DNA from 3 places in the Exiguobacterium sp. BRG2 genome. Region 3 is predicted to be linked to each of the others. Evidence: riboswitches for the same ligand, from Rfam matches in the RefSeq annotation. Region 3 holds a riboswitch; each other region holds the start of a gene.

Region 1 (6,641 bases), on a different contig from region 3:
ACGGGTGAGTCGAATAATGACGACCATATAGGGAAACCGCATGACGCGGTCCCATCGATAAAATCGTCAAATAGTTCGTTTGCGGACGATAGATTTGCAGTGCTTCTTCCTGGAGGTATCGTAAAAGGTTCGTAAGCAAAATTGGCGCTTGTCGGACAGCCGTGACACCATTCTTCGGAATGTCGGGGTAGGCGACGAGGGTCGCCGCGTCACCCGCAGCAAACAAGCTTGGATGATCGAGCGCTTGTAACTGTTCATTGACGAGTAAAAATCCGTTTTCCGTGAAGAGATTGCTGTCTGCAAACAATGCCGGAGCTTTGGCACCCGTCAAGCGGACGATTGCATCTGACTCGATTGGTGGGTGTTGCTTAAAGCGGAGTGGTAGTTCGTCATCTATAGGACGTTCCCTGATCCAGTACACTCCGAGTTCTTTTAACCGTCTCGTAATGGCTTCCGCTGCCGGATGACGAGAAAGGATATCTCGATCCGTGATCAATGTGATCGGTACACCCGCCGCTTTCAAGGACGCCGCCATCTCGACGGCAGCTGGTCCGCTCCCAATCACGACCGGACGCTTTGCTTGTTGCAGTCGCTTTAATGTATCCGGTAACCGGTAGTTCGGTTTAATCGATAATCGCGTCGTATCTTCCGACCAGTCGAATGAACCGATATTCGTTGAGACGACGTCATAGGTGTAACGTCTGCCGGATGCACCGAAGACGACCTTTTCAACAGGGTCGACTTTGATGACGGTCTCCTTGATGAATGGTTTATCATAGGCACGACATAAGGCGGCGACGTCAATACGCATCTCATCCATGTCGTATGTTCCGTCAGCAAGTCCAGAGTACATGCCCGAGTAATATTGGTACGTCGAGGCGTTCAGGACCAGCCACTCGACGTCTTCTGTTGGTCCGTGTGTAATGCAATGCAGGTGAGCGTGACCTGCACCAATCAAGAGGATACGTTTCATGTCGTTCTCCTTCAATCTGTCTTGCTAGAGTGTACCCGTATACGGGTGGCGGTAATCATAGCCAAAAGACAAGACTAATGAATAGGAGGATGACCACAAGATAAATAATATCCTGACGCTGAACGACCGGTACCTCGTAATACGTTCGCTCTGCTGAAAAGTGACGGGCTTCGAGAGCAATCGCCATCCGTTCTGCCCGCTGGATCGACCGTGAGAAGAGCGGTAAGCCAATTGAAAGAAATCCATCACCAGGAAAGCGACTGTGCACATTGCGAATCATCCGGACTTGCCGCAAAACGCGGACTTCTTCGACCAGTTGCGGCAGAAAGCGAATCCCGGCAAGGAATCCGTAAGCAAAGCGGGGCGATAACTTCGCCTGATGGATCAAGCTCATTACGAAACGGGTCGCATCGGTCGTCGTGACGAAAGCGAGGCTCAAGCAGACGAACGTGGCCATCCGCAAGGCAAGTAACCAGCCGTGCGTGACGCTTTCCGACGTGACATGAAACCAACCGAACGACCAAAGAGTATTCGTTCCTTTGCCGAAAGCCGCCATCATCCAGAACGTCAATAAGAATAATAGACTATACGGCGCAAGTCGCTTCAAGAAATCAAAAGGACCCCATCCGGAGAGGAGTAGCAGTGCGATAGCAAAACTCAGGAATACTAACGTTTTGACCCAGTCATTCGTTGCAATCAAGGCAAACATGATCAAAAACAATCCGCTTCCCTTAATGACGGGATTGAGTTCAGCGAACGGGGACACGTTCGTTTGCATCACGTTTCACCTCCTGGAATTGGTACGAAAGTGGACGTTGTAGCTGACAGCGCTCGAGTAATGGAACGTCAGCGAATAACTCGCTTGGGCGACCGTCAAAAGCAATCCGTCCTTGCTCCATGACGAGGACACGATCCGCATACCGGGCGACGAGCTCCATATCATGCGTCGCCATGACGAGTGTCGTACCGTTCTGTTGTTCCATCTGTAACTGTTCCATTAAGCGTCGTGTCGTCAATCCATCTTGTCCGAAGGTCGGTTCATCGAGCAACAACAAGTCTTTCGTTTGTCCGAGCATCGTTGCGACGCTGAGCCGTCGTTGTTGCCCCGTACTAAGAGCAAGTGGTGACTGCTGTTTGACAGATGTCAGTTCCAGCCGTTCAAGCAACGCCGCGCGCTTAACATTCGTCGCTGCCCGGTGACTCCAGTCGATTTCCGCTTCGACCGTCAGCTTAAGAAACTGCAGATCCGGTTGTTGAAAGACATAGCCAACGTGCTCATAAAAGCGACGCCGGGAGTAACGATGAACCGGACGCCCCTGGAGCTGATACGTTCCACGATTGGGAAGCAACCGCCCGAGTGTCGCAAGCAATGTACTTTTCCCGGATCCATTTGCCCCGAGCAGCATCACCCATTCTCCTGTCTGCATGGAAAATGTCGCATCGGTCAACGGATATGGCGCTTTCGTCGATAATGCAGCGACGTGTAACAAAGAGCGCCCAGCTGTAGCGACAGCGGAAGGCACCTGAAGTCGCGCCGCTTGCGGTCCATCTATGGGTAACGTCTCTAAGGTATACGGATACAAAGAGGGAACGGAAATACCTTTCGTTTGAAGCTCTTTGTAATCCTGCGGGAACAGATCCCGTGGATCCGCCGTCGCAGTAATCGATCCGTCCTCAAGTAAGACGATTTGGTCGACGTACGGCAAACAGACATCAAGTTGGTGTTCAATCAAGACGATCGTTAAATCGTGTTCTTTTTGAATCCGAAAAATCAACGCCATCAGCTCATGTTGTCCGATTGGATCAATCTGAGCCGTTGGTTCATCGAGTAATAAGATCGTCGGCTCAAGTGCTAGGACCGCTGCGAGCGCGAGACGCTGTTTCATTCCTCCGGATAGACTCGCGATCGGTGTCGAGAAGGGGAGAGGGAGACCGACGAGTGCGAGTAAGCGTTCAATTCGTTCATCCATCTCCACGCGTGGAATCGAGCGATTTTCTAAACTAAAAGCGATTTCCCGTCCGATCGTCTCCATACAAAACTGTTCTTCTGGATTTTGGAACAGCACTCCGACCGAACCAGAGCGGGTAACAGTTCCAGTCTGTTCGACTTCAATCGTTTCCGGTGTCAGTCCGGCAAGGGCATGAAGTAATGTCGTCTTGCCACTCCCACTGCGACCAAGCAAAAGGGTCGTCCCGTGCTCGATCGTCAGCGATACATGATTGAGCACCGATTTCATCTGACCCGGATAGCGGATGCTAAGGTCGTCGACAGTAATCATGCGACGTCCCGTTTCGCTCGTCCTGCCGCAAACCCGTTCAAGACACCGGTCGCAACAAGGCGACGGACGAGAATTGCTGCAAGCAAGCCACCGAGTAATGCGCCGCTGATCAATTGTAAGCCAGTTGTCGCAAGCAACGTCGTCGTTGTGTAGTAACCGAATCCGTTCGCGATTAGACTATAAACGATGCTACCAATCGCGGCTCCGACACCCGATAACATCAAGGTCCATGTGTCATAACGACGGTAACGCGTCATCGCGAAGACGAGTTCCGCACCAAGTCCTTGGCAGACTCCGATCAGAAGAGCGGATAAACCAAAATGACTTCCCGTGAACAGTTCGACGGCTGCCGCGACGACTTCCGCAATTAAAGCGGCACCTGGCTTTTGAATGATTGCTGCGACGAGCGGACTCGCAATGATCCAGATACCAAACATCCAGTTGGCACCGACAGGTCCGAAGACCGCTGAGATCGGTAACCAGAGTGTTGACCAACCGAGATAGATGACGCCGCAAGCGACGGCGAGCATCATCATGACCATGATTTCTTTCATTTTCCAGTGTTGCATCAGATACGTCCTCCTTTGAATGGGGGAGACGCCAAAAAAGACCGCCCTCCGTAAAAAAGAGAGCGGTCCTCAGAAAAACTGCGCGCAGCAGGAGTCATTGGATGTGATCGCTCCACTTTCCTACGCTAGTATGAACTAGATCAGGTTCGAAGGGTCCGAAGTGAATCGTCTCAGCCAATTGGGCTCCCCTAGTGGATATGGTAATAGGTGATACGCTGTTCACTTTAGGCAATCCAGCGTCTGTTGTCAAGACATAAAAAAACGATACGCCGCAAAGGGCGTATCGTTAAACGACTTATTTGTTGTCTTCGTTCTCTTCCGCTGTTTCTTCTAAAGACGCTTCGTTGTCCTCGCCAGCTTCTGCTTGTCCCTCTGCTTCCTCGATTTCTTCAAGATCCTGCTCGAGTGTCGATTCGACGACAGCTGCGACTTGAATATCGCCTTCTGTAACGATGCGGAAATCTTTTTGCTCTGGAAGATCAGCTATAGAAATCGAATCGCCGATTTCGAGGTTCGTGACGTCGACTTCGACGTTCTCTGGTAATTTATCTGGTGTAGCGGCGACTGTTACTTTAAAGAGTGTTTGTGATAGGAAGCCGCCAACTTTTGCACCGGCTGCTTCACCAACGAGTACAACGTCTGCTTCGACTTCTGTTTCTTCATCCATTTTCACAGCGATGAATTCAACGTGATCGACGGTTGGTGTGAAGACATCCATATCACGGCGATTGATCAAGACGTTAATATTTTTACCGTCGAGTTTGAGTGAAATCAAGACGTTTTCACCGTTTTCTCGGACGATTTTAAGCAATTCTTTTTCTTCAAATGCGATTGGTGTACTTTCCACTTTGTAACCATACACGACGCCAAGAGCTTTTCCTTCATGACGCAATTGTTTACGGAGTGAGCGTGGACGTACCTCGCGTTTTTCGGCTGTTAAATTAACTGACATGTTCATTTCCCCCTTGAATTTGGTATAGCCCTCAAAAGGTAATGAATGTAGGAGCAGGACGAATCCTGAACAATATGAATCATGCTAAGACAATCGGTTTCAGACTCTAATGAATCTGACGCTTTCGTGACTTTGCATTTCTCTCCCAGGTCATTACGCTGATATTGAGAAACATGTGTGAGTAAGTCACCGGTTTGATGCGGTGCTAGTGATTTTATACCCCTATGTTTTAAATCCATAAACCTCTTTTTTTATCTTTTTGAAGTCGAAAGACCTCCAAACTGCTTGAAATCAGGGGTTGAGAGGTCTTTCATTTTTTTCATTCTTTATGGTGATTCGTTGATTTTCACGAACTAAAACATGAACGAGACGTTCAATTTGTCGCATCGTCGTCTGTCCCATCGTCGAAATTTGAAGCCACTGATTGTAAACGAGATAGTCGCTTTCGTACTGGACGTGATACCCCTGAATGCGCAGAGCGTCGCCTAAATCAGTTGCGGACGGATGAACGATCGTCAGTATTCCCGGCGCTTGTGCTTCTTGTTGTGCGAGGAGTTGGAATCCAGTTGCGCGGACGGCTTGTTCGAGATAGGTCATCTTGATTGCTGCTTGATTAAGATCGAGGGCATCAAGCGCTGCCTGACAGGCAAGCAACAGGTTCGACGAGCCGGAAAAGGCAACCCCTTCCGCGTAGAGCCCTAAATCCAGATAACGGGGAATACAGAGAGAAGGTAGGACGCGATCTGCGTGACCAATGAACGCAAGACCCGGTAAACCACCAATCGCTTTCCCGGAAACAGTCGTGACGAAAGTGCAGCCAGCGTATGAGAAATGTCCGGTTCCAACAGCGCTGATCGCATCGACGACGAGTGCGGTTCGTTGATCTAACAGCACTTTTACTGCATCAAGATCGTAGAGAACACCTGTTGACGTCTCACAATGCGTCAACCAGATCCAGTTGTATGCCGTTTGCCTCAATTGATGAGCGAGTAGCCCCAAGTCGATCGGGTGACCGGGGGGAAGCGTATGGACATCAAAAGACTTGCCGGCACGTGCCGCATGGTCAATCAAGCGTTGACCGAACTCGCCACCGTTTAGGATCAATCCATGCCCAGTGAGTTGTTGCGCGACAATATCATTGGCAAGCGTACCGCTGCCGACGGCCATCGAGACATGTGGCAAATCCAGCAACTGACACATTCGGCCACGTAAATCTTGATCGAGCTGACGCATCGAGGCCGTCCGGTGTGGACGCGGTGCTTGTTGCGCCGCTTGACGGACCGTCGGCGCAACCTCGACCGGACCGGCTAGAAAATGCAGGGGACGTAAGACATCCGCGATGACGGATCGTTCGTATGTTGCGCGCGACAACAACATCGGTACAAACTGGGCGTCACCACTACCAAGCGTCGCTGCAATCGGTGTGAAGCCGAACCGCGCGTATAGTTTTGCTTCTCGCGTCGTACCACTGATATAGACATGATCAATCGTCTCCCGCTCGAGGTAGACCATTAGAAAGCGCATCAATTGCATGAACGTACGACTATTGCGGTATTCGGGACGAACGCTAAGTAAGCGGATTTCTGCTGGATCCGTCAGTGTCTCGTCTAGCGTCACGCCCTTTTCCTCAAGCGAAAAGGGACGATGCTTTCGAATGGCGATCATCGCGACGAGTCGATCGTCTTCCTTGCCAATCAGATAAGTATTTTGATCATGAAACCGGTCAATCCGTTTGCGTTCGGTGTTCGGTTGATGTTGTGGAATCTCTTCTGTGAAGGTGAGGTAGTTCAATTCATGGATTGCTTCCGCGTCGTCCGCAGTTGCAATGGAAAAGTCGATCATGGAGACGTCCTCCTTATGTAATGGCT
Region 2 (6,641 bases), on a different contig from region 3:
GATCCCGCTGCCCGTCTCCACGGATTTGAACGGCATCGCGACCGCACAGTGCCGTGAAACGCACCGTTTGATTCGATAAATAAGGATAAGACGGCTCGATGCCGCACGAGGGGCACTCTGTTTGCTTCAGTGACTGGACGTTGATTTGTTGGAATGTATTCGACCACACGTCAAAGGCAAGCAGACGTGTCCGCAACGCGTCCGTCTTCCCGCTCAACCACTTCAACGCTTCCGTCACTTGTAGAGAGGCGACCATCTGAACAGCTGGACCGATGATTCCCGCCGTATCACACGTCTCCTGATCACGTGGTAATTGATCGAGCAGACACTGCAGACATGGCGTTTCTCCCGGGCGAACAGTGAAAGTAATCCCGTAACTGCCGATGCAGCCGCCGTAAATCCACGGAATCGAGCGCAACAATGCCATATCGTTCATCAGTAAACGAATATCGAAATGATCCGTCGCATCGATGATGAGATCAATATCATCGAGAAGCCACGTCAGCGCTGCCCGGTCGACATCTAATACATGTGCTTCGATCGTCACCGTCGAATTAATCGCTTCAAGTCGCGCTTTTGCAGCAATCGCCTTCGGTATGCTGTGCCGTGCATCATCCTCCGTATAGAGTTGTTGCCGTTGTAGATTACTCCACTCGACATAATCGCGGTCGACGATTCGGACGACGCCGACACCAGCGCGAACGAGTTGTTCTGCCGATGCTGTTCCGAGTGCCCCCATCCCGATGATCAGTACCTTTGCTGTTGCGAAGCGTGCTTGTCCAGCTTCTCCAATCGGTCGAAATCGAGTTTGACGTGAATAACGTGTCATCGAATCAATCCACTCGTTGGACTACTCGCGACTGCATACTGTTTCTTCTCGATTCTTCCCGCTTCGTAGCCGAAGCGCCCTGCTTCGACGGCTAGTCGCATCGCGTGCGCCATCTTGACTGGATCCTGGGCATGGGCGACAGCGGAGTTCAATAAGACACCATCCGCTCCCAGTTCCATTGCATAGGCAACGTCAGTTGGAGAACCGATGCCAGCGTCGACGATGACAGGCACCGTCGTCTGCTCGATGATGAACTTTAGGTGGAGCGGATTGAGGATGCCTTGCCCAGACCCGATCGGTGACGCAGCCGGCATGATGGCATGACAGCCGAGTTCCTCGAGTCGTCGTGCAAGGACGACGTCGTCCGATGTATACGGTAAGACGATGAACCCATCTTTGAGTAACTCTTCAGAAGCCCGTAACGTCTCGATTGGGTCAGGTAGTAATGTCTTATCGCACCCAATCACTTCAACCTTGACCATGTCGCACATACCGGATGCCCGCGCAAGCTTTGCTAGCCGGACAGCTTCTTCCGCTGTCTTCGCACCAGCCGTGTTCGGTAGTAAATCGTACTTCGTTAAATCAAGCGACTCCAAGAAATTCGATTGTTGTTTGTCGAAGAGATCGAGCCGCCGGACAGCGAACGTCAAGATTTGTGAAGCGGACGCATCGATGGCCTCCTGCTGTACCGTAGCATCCGTATATTTCCCCGTTCCAAGTAATAACCGTGATTCGAATGTCTTTTCTCCAATTTTCAACATCTTTATCCTCCTCCTACGAAATGAACGATTTCGAATGTGTCATTGTTCCGAACGACCGTTTGATCGTAAGCTCCGCGGTCGATGATCTGTCGGTTCTGTTCGACGATGACGAGTTTTTCCCCTAAGCCAAGTTGCGTGAGCATGTCCTCAATCGTCTCAATCTGTTCAATGGTGTGGTCGTTGCCGTTAATCGTAATATTCATCGGACTTCCTCCTTTAGGATCAACCGTAATGTGTTTGCCAAAACTTCCGCTGTCGCCGGTGCGAGTAATATGCCATGCCGATGATGCCCCGTCGCTATAAAGATCCGACGGGATGAATCGGCGACTCCGATATATGGCAAGCCGAACTCTGTTTGTGGTCGTACGCCTGACCAGACTTCTTCGATGACAGCATCACGGATCGGTGGATAGAGACGCTCTGCTGCTTGAAGCAGTGACGTGACTCCTGCGACACTAACACCGATCGTCTCGTCGTGCGGTAGTTCGGTCGCACCGATCAATATCCGTCCGTCCGCTTTCGGTACGAGGTAGACGTCGTCATCAAACAGGATCGAGCGTAACGGCTGACCCGCGAGACGGACCGCCAGACATTCCCCTTTGACACCGTGCGTCGCTATCGAAATACCAGCTGTATCGAGCAAGGCTTGGGACCCGCGTCCGGCAGCAACCGTCACCGTTCGTCCCGTCCACGTTCCCGTGTTCGACTCAACCCTAATGAAATCATTACTCTCCTCGATTCGCGTGACGTCCACCTGTTCTTCGATTGGTATCCCACGATTTCGTAAGGCATGCATCAATGCAGTCGTTAGTCGTCGCGGATCGATTTGACCGACCGATGGAAATAAGTATTCTTGCCCATTTCGTTTCAATAAAAATGGTTGTTCCCGGTAGCCACAATCGATCCCGGTCTCGCGCGTGAGGCGTCGCGCAAGTAACGGATACAGACGGCGACTTCGCGCGGCAAGTGTATGCAATTCTTCTCTCAGCTCGATGTCCGTCGCAAGCATTCCGGCAGCCGCCCGACTCGTCCCTTGTCCGCATGTTCCGCGATCAAGGACAAGAACGGATTCGTTCTGACAAGCGAGACTGTAAGCAAGCGTCAAACCGATGACTCCACAACCGATGATGATGTGATCCGTCATACCCGTACCCCCTGATAACGCTGAATGGCAGCATGCGGGTCCGCTTGACCGAGAATACCGGATAAGACGGCGATTCCGCTTGCACCGGTCACTGCGATCTCAGGAATGCGATCAGGAGTGATCCCGCCGATTGCGATGACTGGTTTCGTCGTGAAAGTGACAACTTGCTTCAAGGCATCGATCCCTCGCGGTGGCACGTTTGGTTTCGACGCTGTCGGATAAATATGACCGTACAGCAATCGATCGGCTCCTTCCGCTTCCGCTGCAAGTGCTTCTGCCAGAGAGTGGACGGATTTCCCGATGATAAGATTCGGAAAGTGACGCCTTACATCGCCGACGCGTAAGGATCGTCGAGTCAACTGCACACCGATACCAGCGACATGGGCGACGTCGACCCGGTCATGAACGGTTAATTGATTAGGCGAATACCCTTTCGCAAGGAGCGCGTCAATCAGTTCTAGCAATTCTGCTGCCGACAAATTCGGTTCTCGAAGATGAAGCTGATCCGTATATGGTTGAAGCGATTGAAAGGTTTCCACTCCATCGCGTGGATTGATGGATCCCGTCGAAATCAGATGTAAACGCATCATGTTCTTCCTTTCGATACGAAAAAGGACCACTCCCGATGTTGAAGGGAGTGGTCCGAAAATGCGCTAAAGCGCTAAGGATATCTAAGGTTTCGAGCCACTTCCCTCCGCTAGTACGAACTAGATCAGGTTCAAAGGGTCCGGATACTTCCGTCTCAGTCTGCTGGGAGACTCCCCTAGTGTCTTTTCGTGTTTAATTGGCTTGCCCCATTAGTCTAGCATGAGTTGCTTTACTTCGCTAGTCCTAGTTGAGCGCTTCCACTTGCTGAATAAGCTCCGATTTCGTCGGTCGCTGTTGCTTCTGGCTGTCGGCATAGGTCTGCTTCAGCTTTAAGATCCGCATCACTTTAGCATCGAGCATCGCAGGCGTCAGCGTTTTTTCTTTAACGGCTTGCATCACTTCGGTGTGGACCTTCGGATAGGCACCTGCTTCCGAAAACATCGCCATATCAGCTCCATTGACAAGTGCCTGGCGTGCCGCTTCCGCGAGACCATATCGTTTCGTGATCGCCCCCATGACAAGGTCATCCGTGATGATGACACCCTTGAATCCGAGTTGTTGACGCAAGAGGTCAGTCAAGATCGGCTTCGAGAGCGAAGATGGATTTTGATCGTCATACGCGGGATAGAGAATATGGGCGACCATCACCATCTCGGCGCCCTCTTGAATCGCTTCTTGGAACGGTAACAGTTCCGTTCGCTTCAGTTCTTCCTTTGATGCTGTCACTTTCGGCAAACCGACATGGGAATCGACACTCGTATTGCCGTGACCGGGAAAATGTTTGACGACCGGAATCGTTCCCGTCTCTTGCATCCCATGCATCAGGGCCGTACCGAGAGTCGCGACGGTCTTCGGATCAGCACTTAACGCACGGTCGCCGATGATTGGATTGTTCGGATTGCTATTGACGTCAAGGACCGGTGCGAAGTCCATGTTGAACCCATAAAATCGTGACAGGTGACCGAGCGTACGTCCGACATCTTCCATTTTTGCAGCATCTGCACCTTGCGCCATCCGTTGACTCGTCGGGAGACGTAATCGTTGATCCGGTACCCGGCTGACCCGTCCGCCCTCTTCATCAACCCCGACGAAGGCATACGGTTTTTGGTTCGTTTCTTGAATGGCACGCGTGAACGTCAAGAGTTGATCTTCTGACGTAATATTCCCACCAAGCAGTAAGACCCCACCGATCGCATGCGTCTGCAACAATTTCCGGTCAGCTGCTGAAAGTTCCGTGCCGGCAACTCCGATATAGAGCAATTGATCGATCTTTTCTGACGTCGACATCGCTTCAAGTTGCTGCTTTAATCGTGCTTGTTGTCGTTCTTCCTTTGTCGGCTCAGGCTTTGATTTCTTCGCCTCCGTCGGTTGCTTCGTTGCTGGTTGTGATGGTTTCGTTGGTTCCGTCGTCTCCTGCGCACACCCTGCAAGCAACAGGCAACCGATCAGTACTACTTTCTTCACAAAGGATCCTCGCTCCGGACACCATTGATGGAATAATAGACGGAAATCTCAGCGTTCAAGGATTGCGAGACCGAACAGTATTTATCTTTTGATAACGAGATGGCACGACGGACCTTATCTTCCGGGAGATCACCTTCAAGCCGGTAATGAATCGAGATCGACGTAAAGCGCCGCGGATGATCCTCTGCCCGTTCCCCTTCGATATCCATTTCGAAATGAGTGATCGTCAAGCGCATCTTCTCTAAAATCGAGACGATGTCGATTCCAGTACAGCCGGCAACGGCATGTAGCAGCAGTTCAGTCGGTCGTGGTGCTTGATTTTCGCCACCGTTCTCCGGTGCTGCATCCATCGCAAGATGATGCCCTGATTCCGTCTGTCCACTAAACCCCATCTGTTTGTTCCATGTCACTGTCGCTTGCATCGTTTCCACTCCTTTGTCAGTAGTCTTCTACTGTAGTATACGCAAAAAATAGCAAGCCTGGAAATTCACACGCTATTTCGAATAATGGTTCTTTTCCCGAATTCTCGCTTTGCGATACCCGACGAAATCGTTTCATGCTATCCTGTTACTCATAGTTTCGCGCGCAAGCGCCAGAATTGAGGAATCATCCATGTCACCTACTACTCGTTTAAGTCGACGCGATTGGCTGTTGATCGCCACGTTGTCGCTCCTGACGTTCGTTCTCGGAACAAGCGAATTCGTCATCGTCGGGATCCTCGCTGAAATCTCCTCAGCTCTTAATATCACGATCGCAACAGCCGGTACGCTCGTCTCGGCATTTGCCATCTCCTTTGCGATTGGTACACCGATTGTCATGTCGCTGACCGGTCACTTGGAACGGCGTCGCCTGATTCTACGTCTGTTACTCGTTTGGGTCTTACTGAACCTTGCCAGTAGTTTTGCTCCAAGTTACGAAGTATTGCTCGCCACCCGCAACCTGACAGCCATCCTGACCGGTGTCTTGATCTCGCTCGCAATGGTCGTCGCAAGCGATGGCGTACCTGTCGCGAAGCGCGGTGTCGCCGTTTCGTTCATTTTTGGTGGTTTTACACTCGCGAACGTACTTGGTGTTCCGATCGGTACGTTCATCGGTCAACACGCTGGCTTCGCAGCCACGTTTTGGCTGACGACAGTCATGGGAATGATTGCGGTCCACGCTGTGTGGAAGATCGTTCCCGTCCAGCAATCGACGGGCTCCGGTTCAATCAAGGAGCAGCTTGGATTGCTCGCTAATCCACGGATCCTGATTGCCTTCTTCATTCCGTCGTTCGGCTTCGGAGCAACTTACGTCGTCTACACGTACCTCGTGCCGATCCTGCAAACGGAACTCGGCATCGCGAAGACATGGATTAGTCCGATCCTGCTCGCTTATGGTGTCGTCTCGATCTTCAGTAACATCCTTGCCGGCAAGATTGCTAGTAAAAATCCGATGGGACGCTTACGGTTCGTCTTCGTCGTGCAAGCAATCGTCCTTGCTGCATTATATTTCACGACAGTATCCCTTTCACTTGGTCTGTTTAACATCGCCTTGATGTCATTGATGTCGATTCTACTAACGACTTCGACACAAATCTACTTGATTGACCTCGCCGAAAAGTTCAATCCGGAAGCAAAAGGACTCGCCGCTTCCTTGATGCCGGTTGCGAGTAATGTCGGGATTGCCTTCGGTTCGGCACTCGGTGGCATCGTTTATGCGAACGGTCCGATGATGAACACGGCACTGGTCGGTGGGCTTGTTGCGCTTGTCGCTGCTTTATTAACTGCAATCAGTCATCGTCTCGATCAGCGGTCATGAACGGCTACCTTATCCTTTTTTGTAACAGGTCGATGACGGTTCGATGACGTTATGATGA
Region 3 (6,641 bases):
GTTGCGCGACGACATCATTATCTACATCAATCTTTCCATAGGTCGTTTTCATCTCGATCGCCACCTGAGTAGCCCCCTTTGAATATTGTATTCTTCTCATAATTCTACTATAAGGACCTACTATTGAAAAGTCGCCGTACTGACTATACAATGAATAAGTGAAAAATAGTAGCGGTCAAATGAACTTTTACCATCATCCTCATCCATTATTTTAAATTTCGAGGTTGTCTGTCAAGTTTTTTTCTTGTCAGCTACTTTTTTTATGTTGCAACCGCCTTGACACCATGCTAAGATAGCAAAGTGTCTATTAGGACGAACGCAAAACAACATAAAAGGAGGCGGAACGCATGGCACGTAAATGCTACGTTACTGGGAAATCGCCAAAGTCGGGTAACAACCGTTCACACGCATTGAACAAAACAAAACGTACTTGGGGAGTCAACGTACAAAAAGTACGTATCCTCGTCGACGGTAAGCCAAAAAAGGTTTGGGTTTCAGCTCGAGCTCTTAAATCAGGTAAAGTCGAACGCGTATAAGGCGCAACCACCGGATGGGAATCTTCCCTTCCGGTTTTTTTATGCCCTCATTTATTTTTCTCATAAACTAATTGTCGCTTTTATTGAAAACGCTTACAATAGGAACGTACTTTATTTTGTCAGAATTGGGGGAAGTCATCATGCAACTCAAACGAGAGATGACGAGTCGACACCTGTTCATGATTTCACTCGGTGGAATTATCGGAACAGGCTTATTTTTAGGGTCAGGATTAACGATTTCACAAGCAGGACCTCTCGGGGCGGTCCTCAGTTACATCGTGGGTGGGACCATCATGTATCTGACGATGTTATGTCTTGGAGAATTAGCGGTCTATCTGCCGGTCTCGGGGTCATTTCAGACCTATACGACCCGCTTTATCGGACCAGGGGTCGGCTTTGCCGTCGGTTGGATTTACTGGCTCGGCTGGGCTGTGACGGTCGCGCTTGAAATCACAGCTGCCGGTAGTTTGATGGACCGTTGGTTTCCGAATGTGCCGGTCGTTGTCTGGTGTACCGTCTTTACGGTCTTGTTATTCGGTTTAAACGCCGTCTCCGCCAAAGCGTTCGGGGAAGCGGAATTCTGGTTCTCAAGTTTAAAGGTACTCGCCATTCTTTTCTTCATCATTCTTGGTGGCGCAGCTTGGTTTGGCTGGTTACCGATGGAAGCAGATCGTCCATCCTCATTGTTTGCAAACTTCACGGCAAGCGGTTGGTTTCCGAACGGAATTCTCGGTGTCTTGACGACGATGATTGCTGTCAACTTTGCTTTTCAGGGGACCGAATTGATCGGTGTCGCGGCTGGGGAGTCCGATACGCCTGAAAAATCGATTCCAAAAGCTATCCGGAATACAGTTTGGCGCACGTTCATTTTCTTTGTCTTATCGATCACGATCGTCGGTGCATTGATTCCGTATGAGACGGCTGGCGGAGTCAGTAGTCCATTCATCATGGTCTTTGATGCGATCGGCATCCCGTATGCCGCTGACTTGATGAACATCGTCGTCTTGACAGCACTATTATCCGTCGGGAACTCGGGATTGTATGCCGCGACCCGAATGTTATGGGCAATGGCACAAGAAGGGATGATTTCAAAGAAATTATCTTATGTTAATGCCCGTGGTGTGCCGATGCGCGCTTTACTCTTTACGATGATGTTTGCGATGTTATCTCTTCTGACAGCTTTTTTCGCAGAGGATACCGTCTTTATCTGGCTCTTGTCTTTAGCTGGACTCGGTGCTCAAGTCGGTTGGATTTCAATTTCCGCTTCGCAACTTGCGTTCCGCCGTCAGTTCATCCGAAACGGACATGATCTATCCGAACTAAAGTTCAAGACGCCATTCTATCCAGCATTACCGTTGATATCGTTGACACTTAATGTCGTTGTCCTTTTCAGTCTTGCGTTTCAAGCGGATCAACGAATTGCTTTATACATCGGTGTTCCATTTTTCCTCGTCATGTGGGGAAGCTATCATCTGTTCATTAAAGGAAAACACCTATCGGCTCAAAGTGACATTCGAGTCGCCCCTTCCCAACTCGAAGAATAATGCCATATGAAAAGAGGCCGCGGTATCATCCACGGCCTTTTTTCATATGCTTGTTCTATTCCTTAAGTGTTCGCATCATCAATAGTTCTCCTTGATGGAGCTCTACTGTCGCTTCTGACGTACTCCATTCATTACTGACGGTCAAGGAACCTCCGACCGGAACAGGATGCATATCAAGTGGATATTTGACTCCAGCTAAACTCAAGATTGACGGCACAAGTGGAATGAAAGAAAGATAATGATAGATTTCGGCTTCGACTGCATACGATCCTACTGCCAAATATCGCACCTCTTCCCGTTTCGTGACGAGTCGCGCTTCAGGGTATTGCTTCAATAAATACACATTTTGAACGGTCATGTCGAGTCGTCCACCTGTTGCTCCGACGATGATAGTATCATCAAACCGTTTCATCTCTGATACTGTACGAAGGGCGAGTTCGAGATCCGTCTCATCTTTCTCAGCCGGATGAACGATTGCTCCTTCAGGTACGTAACCAAGCGAATCAAAATCACCGATCGTCATGTCGCATGTCAGCCCAAACAATTCAATAGTCTGAACACCACCATCGACACCAATGATGAAATCACTAGACTGACAAAGCATCCGCAAATCAGGCACTTCTTCTTGAGGACCGGCGCACACGAGAATCGCCCGCATCTCAGACGCCTCGTGCTGAATAACGTAGTAAACGTGGCGCAGTTGTAAAGAGGAGACCCGCGACGACACCGCATAAAACATAAGATGGTACCATGTATGTCGCGTTATAAACTAATGAATATGGCACGACTGGACCTTCTGCATATTTCGCGAAGAACACGATTCCGCTGATGACATGACAGATATAACGGAGTCCTGCGCCTAATAGTGTTGCAAGGAGAACGAACGCCATCAAACGTTTCTTTTGTCCGTTACGTGCAGTTTGTCTAACCTGACGGGCGAACAGACCGCTCAGTCCGACGACACCGTATGCAATCGTGTAATCGAGTAATGGTTGGACGATCGTCAAGACTTGTGGGGCGAACATCAGTTGGATCGTACCAACAAGCGCTCCTGTGACGACACCTCCGATGACACCGTGGCGAAATGCCATGACAAAGATCGGTAACATCGCTAAGCTGATTGAACCGCCTTGTGGCATTTTAAATGGAATCAGTAAATCAAAGACGACCCCGAGACTTGCGAAGATGGCAATTTCCATCATCATTTGTAACCGTTTCATGCTATTTCCTCCTTCATTGTACGAGAGGACGCAAAAAGGCAATACGACGAACGCCGTACTGCCTGCGTGCGCCACATCCCTACGTCCGTTTGAACGGAACAGGTTCGAAGGGTTAAAGTCTAAAAGACTCCTCTCAGCCGCTTTTCAAGCGACACCCCTTGCGGTCATCATATTTCGTTTTCTCGTTCTTATTATACGGCAGCCCCTTGACGAATGCTAGTGATCGCTTCCGCATAATCTGGTGCATTGTAGATTGCTGATCCCGCGACAAGAACGTTCGCGCCGTTTTCGATGCAAAGTTTTGCTGTTTCCGGGTTGACGCCACCATCAATCTCGATTTCAAATGTCAGATCACGATCTGCTTTCATTTGTGCAAGTGATGCGAGTTTTGGCATGACATTCTCGATGAAGGCTTGTCCACCAAAGCCCGGATTGACCGTCATCAATAAGACCATATCGACATCCTCAAGGACGTGTTCAATCGTCGATAATGGCGTGTGAGGATTCAAGACGACCCCTGCTTTTGCACCGGATAGCTTGATTTGTTGTAAAACACGGTGGACGTGGTTCGTCGCTTCGACGTGGAACGTCACGATATCTGCCCCTGCCTTAACGAAATCTTCAACGAAACGTTCTGGCTGGTCAATCATTAAATGGACATCAAGGACCATATCCGTCTTTTGACGTAAACTGCTGAGCACAGGCAGTCCAAACGAGATATTCGGTACGAACTGACCATCCATGACATCGAAATGGATATAGTCCGCGCCTGCTGCCTCGACTGCTTTGACATCACGCTCAAGATTCGCAAAATCTGCTGATAAGATAGATGGTGCAATTTTAATCATCTTCAATACCTCCGGGCTCGATTCTTGATTTCGTCTATAAACATACCATAGTTCTCATAACGAGAGGACATGATTTCTTGTGCTTCGACGGCTTCCTTGACAGCACATCCGGGTTCATTCAAGTGCAAACATCCTCGATACTTACATTCGTCCTGTACAGCCACGAATTCAGGAAAACTCCACCGTACATCCTCGATTTCCATATCATACGGAAAATCAAGGTTCGAGAAACCTGGTGTATCAGCAATCAAGCCTTCGGCAAGTGGCATCAACGTGACGTGTCGTGTCGTATGCCGCCCACGTCCGAGTGATTTCGAAATCGCACTCGTCTCTAAGTCGAGTGTTGGTTCAAGTGCGTTCAAGAGCGAACTTTTCCCAACACCGGATTGTCCGGCAAGAACACTCGTTTTCCCGGCCAGTAACGGACGGACTTGCTCAACACCCGACAACGTCTCACTGGATGTCTCGATGACCGTATATCCAATCTTCCGGTAAGCGGCAATTGCCTCTCTAACTGCAGGACCTTTGACATCATCAAGCAAGTCCATCTTCGTTAACAGGATGACGGGTTGGATTTCCTTCGCTTCGATCAAGACGAGGAAACGATCGAGCAAGTGCGCTGAAAAATCAGGTTCTGCAGCCGAGACGACAAGCAACGCTTGATCGATATTCGCGACAGGCGGGCGTACTAAAAAGTTGTCCCGCTCCTTCACTTCGAGAATATACCCGGTCTCACTTTCGATATGAAGAACGACTTCGTCTCCAACGACTGGACTGATGCCGCGTTTTCGGAAATTCCCTCTTGCCCGTGAACGGACCTCTCCTTCTGGTGTCATGACATCATAAAAGCCACCCTGCAGGCGTATGATCGTTCCTTCTCGATTCTCTTCGATGCGTTGTTCCGTCATCCTATGCACTCCTTTTTCATCACATTTACTGTGCGTCTTTTGCTTGATTGTACGTGATGGTTTTTGAACGATACACCGTATCGTCTTTATAAATCGTAATCTTGCCTTCTTCTCCCGGATCAATCGTCACCGGCACGTCGAATGTCTCATCTTGGTCAATTGATTCCTCGATGACGGTCCGCTTCCCTTTCGCATCTTCCGTCTCAATCCGGATGACTTGTTTCGGTGGTTCCTCGTCCTCGTTCTCGCTGACCGCGTCATAGACGACCTTTTCAGGGAACGTCGCTGTCAACGTTTTTTCTTCCTCACCTTTTGAGATGAAGACCGTCACGGAGTCGTTCGGTTCGACTTGAGTCCCTGCTTGTGGGAATTGACGGATAACTTGATCGAGTTTCACGTCGCTAGAAAATTCTTGCTCGAACGTTCCATCGAGCCCTTTTTCGTCCAGGTAGGCTTTTGCTTCGTCACTCGATAAGTTCGTCAAATCCTTCAACTCGAAGGAAGATGTTCCTTCCGAGACGGTGATCGTAATCGTTTGTTCTTTCGCGATGACCTCCGTACCAGCCGAGATCGATTGCCGGATCACATTACCTCGCTCGATTTCATCCGACTTTTCACGTTCGACCTCGACTTTAGCGAATCCAGCCTCTTTTAACGTCTCAATCGCCTCTTTTTCAGCGTCATCTGTCACATCCGGTACTTCGACCGGAGCACTTCCGGTAGAGACGACCAAGTTGACTGTCGAGCCCTTCTTGACCTGTGCGTTTTCACGCGGTGTCTGACTGATGACGTCTCCCTCATCGACCGTATCACTGTTTCGTTCTGTCGTCTCGACAACAAATCCAAGTTTCTCAAGCTTCGTTTCCGCTTCATCTCCATCCGTTTTGACGACGGACGGTACCGTAACGGTAGGATCCGGCCACATCGCAAACGTCGTAGCCGCTCCACCGAGTAATACCAGTAATAATAGGATGACCCACCAGCGTTTTTTCTTTTTCTTTTCTGACGGTTTCGGTTGAACGGTCGTGACGACAGGTGTGTCCGGTTCCGCTTTTGATTCTTCTGGCACTTGTACAGGTGATAAGACCATCGTCTTTTCCATCTCATCCTCTTCTGCACCTCGGATGCCTTCACTTGCTCGTTCGTCAGACAACGCCGTCACCATATCTGCCTTAAAGGCTGCGACGGACTGTTGGCGGTCATGTGGTGCTTTTGCGAGCGCCTGCATGATACAGTTCTCAAGCGCTTGTGGCACTTTCGGATTCAAGACGGATGGACGACGCGGTGTATCTTGCAGATGCTTCAAAGCGATTGCAACCGGTGAATCACCCTCGAACGGGACTTGTCCTGTCACAAGTTCGTATAAGACAGCACCAAGCGAATAGATATCCGACTTCTCATCGGCAAATTTACCTTTTGCTTGTTCTGGCGAGAAGTAATGGACAGACCCAAGGACGGACATAGTATGCGTCAGCGTCGCATTCGACATCGCCACAGCGATTCCGAAATCCGTTACTTTGACGGTACCATCCTCTCGAATCAACATGTTTTGCGGTTTGATATCGCGATGGATGATTCGGTGTGC

What was found. A riboswitch is a leader RNA that binds a small molecule or an ion and turns the genes downstream of it on or off. The one in region 3 is predicted to bind thiamine pyrophosphate.
Region 1: linked by a shared signal. The riboswitch ahead of Q9R23_RS08265 (ECF transporter S component) and the one ahead of thiT (energy-coupled thiamine transporter ThiT) in region 3 are both predicted to bind thiamine pyrophosphate.
Region 2: linked by a shared signal. The riboswitch ahead of Q9R23_RS02615 (thiamine phosphate synthase) and the one ahead of thiT (energy-coupled thiamine transporter ThiT) in region 3 are both predicted to bind thiamine pyrophosphate.

The regions. Positions count from the first base shown of each region.
Region 1 covers NZ_JAUZUW010000005.1:33,582-40,222, forward strand. Annotated here, with positions in the region: gene Q9R23_RS08250 (NAD(P)/FAD-dependent oxidoreductase) at 1-973, opposite strand, end outside; gene Q9R23_RS08255 (energy-coupling factor transporter transmembrane component T family protein) at 1,029-1,751, opposite strand; gene Q9R23_RS08260 (ABC transporter ATP-binding protein) at 1,723-3,252, opposite strand; gene Q9R23_RS08265 (ECF transporter S component) at 3,249-3,821, opposite strand; TPP riboswitch at 3,922-4,021, opposite strand; gene Q9R23_RS08270 (50S ribosomal protein L25/general stress protein Ctc) at 4,117-4,773, opposite strand; gene Q9R23_RS08275 (GNAT family N-acetyltransferase) at 5,065-6,615, opposite strand; gene Q9R23_RS08280 (glycerol-3-phosphate acyltransferase) at 6,629-6,641, opposite strand, start outside.
Region 2 covers NZ_JAUZUW010000001.1:509,387-516,027, reverse strand. Annotated here, with positions in the region: gene Q9R23_RS02635 (ThiF family adenylyltransferase) at 1-829, opposite strand, end outside; gene Q9R23_RS02630 (thiazole synthase) at 826-1,590, opposite strand; gene thiS (sulfur carrier protein ThiS) at 1,593-1,793, opposite strand; gene Q9R23_RS02620 (FAD-dependent oxidoreductase) at 1,790-2,734, opposite strand; gene Q9R23_RS02615 (thiamine phosphate synthase) at 2,731-3,321, opposite strand; TPP riboswitch at 3,407-3,509, opposite strand; gene nagZ (beta-N-acetylhexosaminidase) at 3,566-4,786, opposite strand; gene Q9R23_RS02605 (OsmC family protein) at 4,783-5,208, opposite strand; gene Q9R23_RS02600 (MFS transporter) at 5,399-6,583, shown strand.
Region 3 covers NZ_JAUZUW010000002.1:104,230-110,870, reverse strand. Annotated here, with positions in the region: gene Q9R23_RS03255 (Asp23/Gls24 family envelope stress response protein) at 1-64, opposite strand, end outside; gene rpmB (50S ribosomal protein L28) at 348-536, shown strand; gene Q9R23_RS03245 (amino acid permease) at 677-2,080, shown strand; gene Q9R23_RS03240 (thiamine diphosphokinase) at 2,136-2,738, opposite strand; gene thiT (energy-coupled thiamine transporter ThiT) at 2,740-3,300, opposite strand; TPP riboswitch at 3,360-3,469, opposite strand; gene rpe (ribulose-phosphate 3-epimerase) at 3,492-4,148, opposite strand; gene rsgA (ribosome small subunit-dependent GTPase A) at 4,151-5,056, opposite strand; gene pknB (Stk1 family PASTA domain-containing Ser/Thr kinase) at 5,082-6,641, opposite strand, start outside.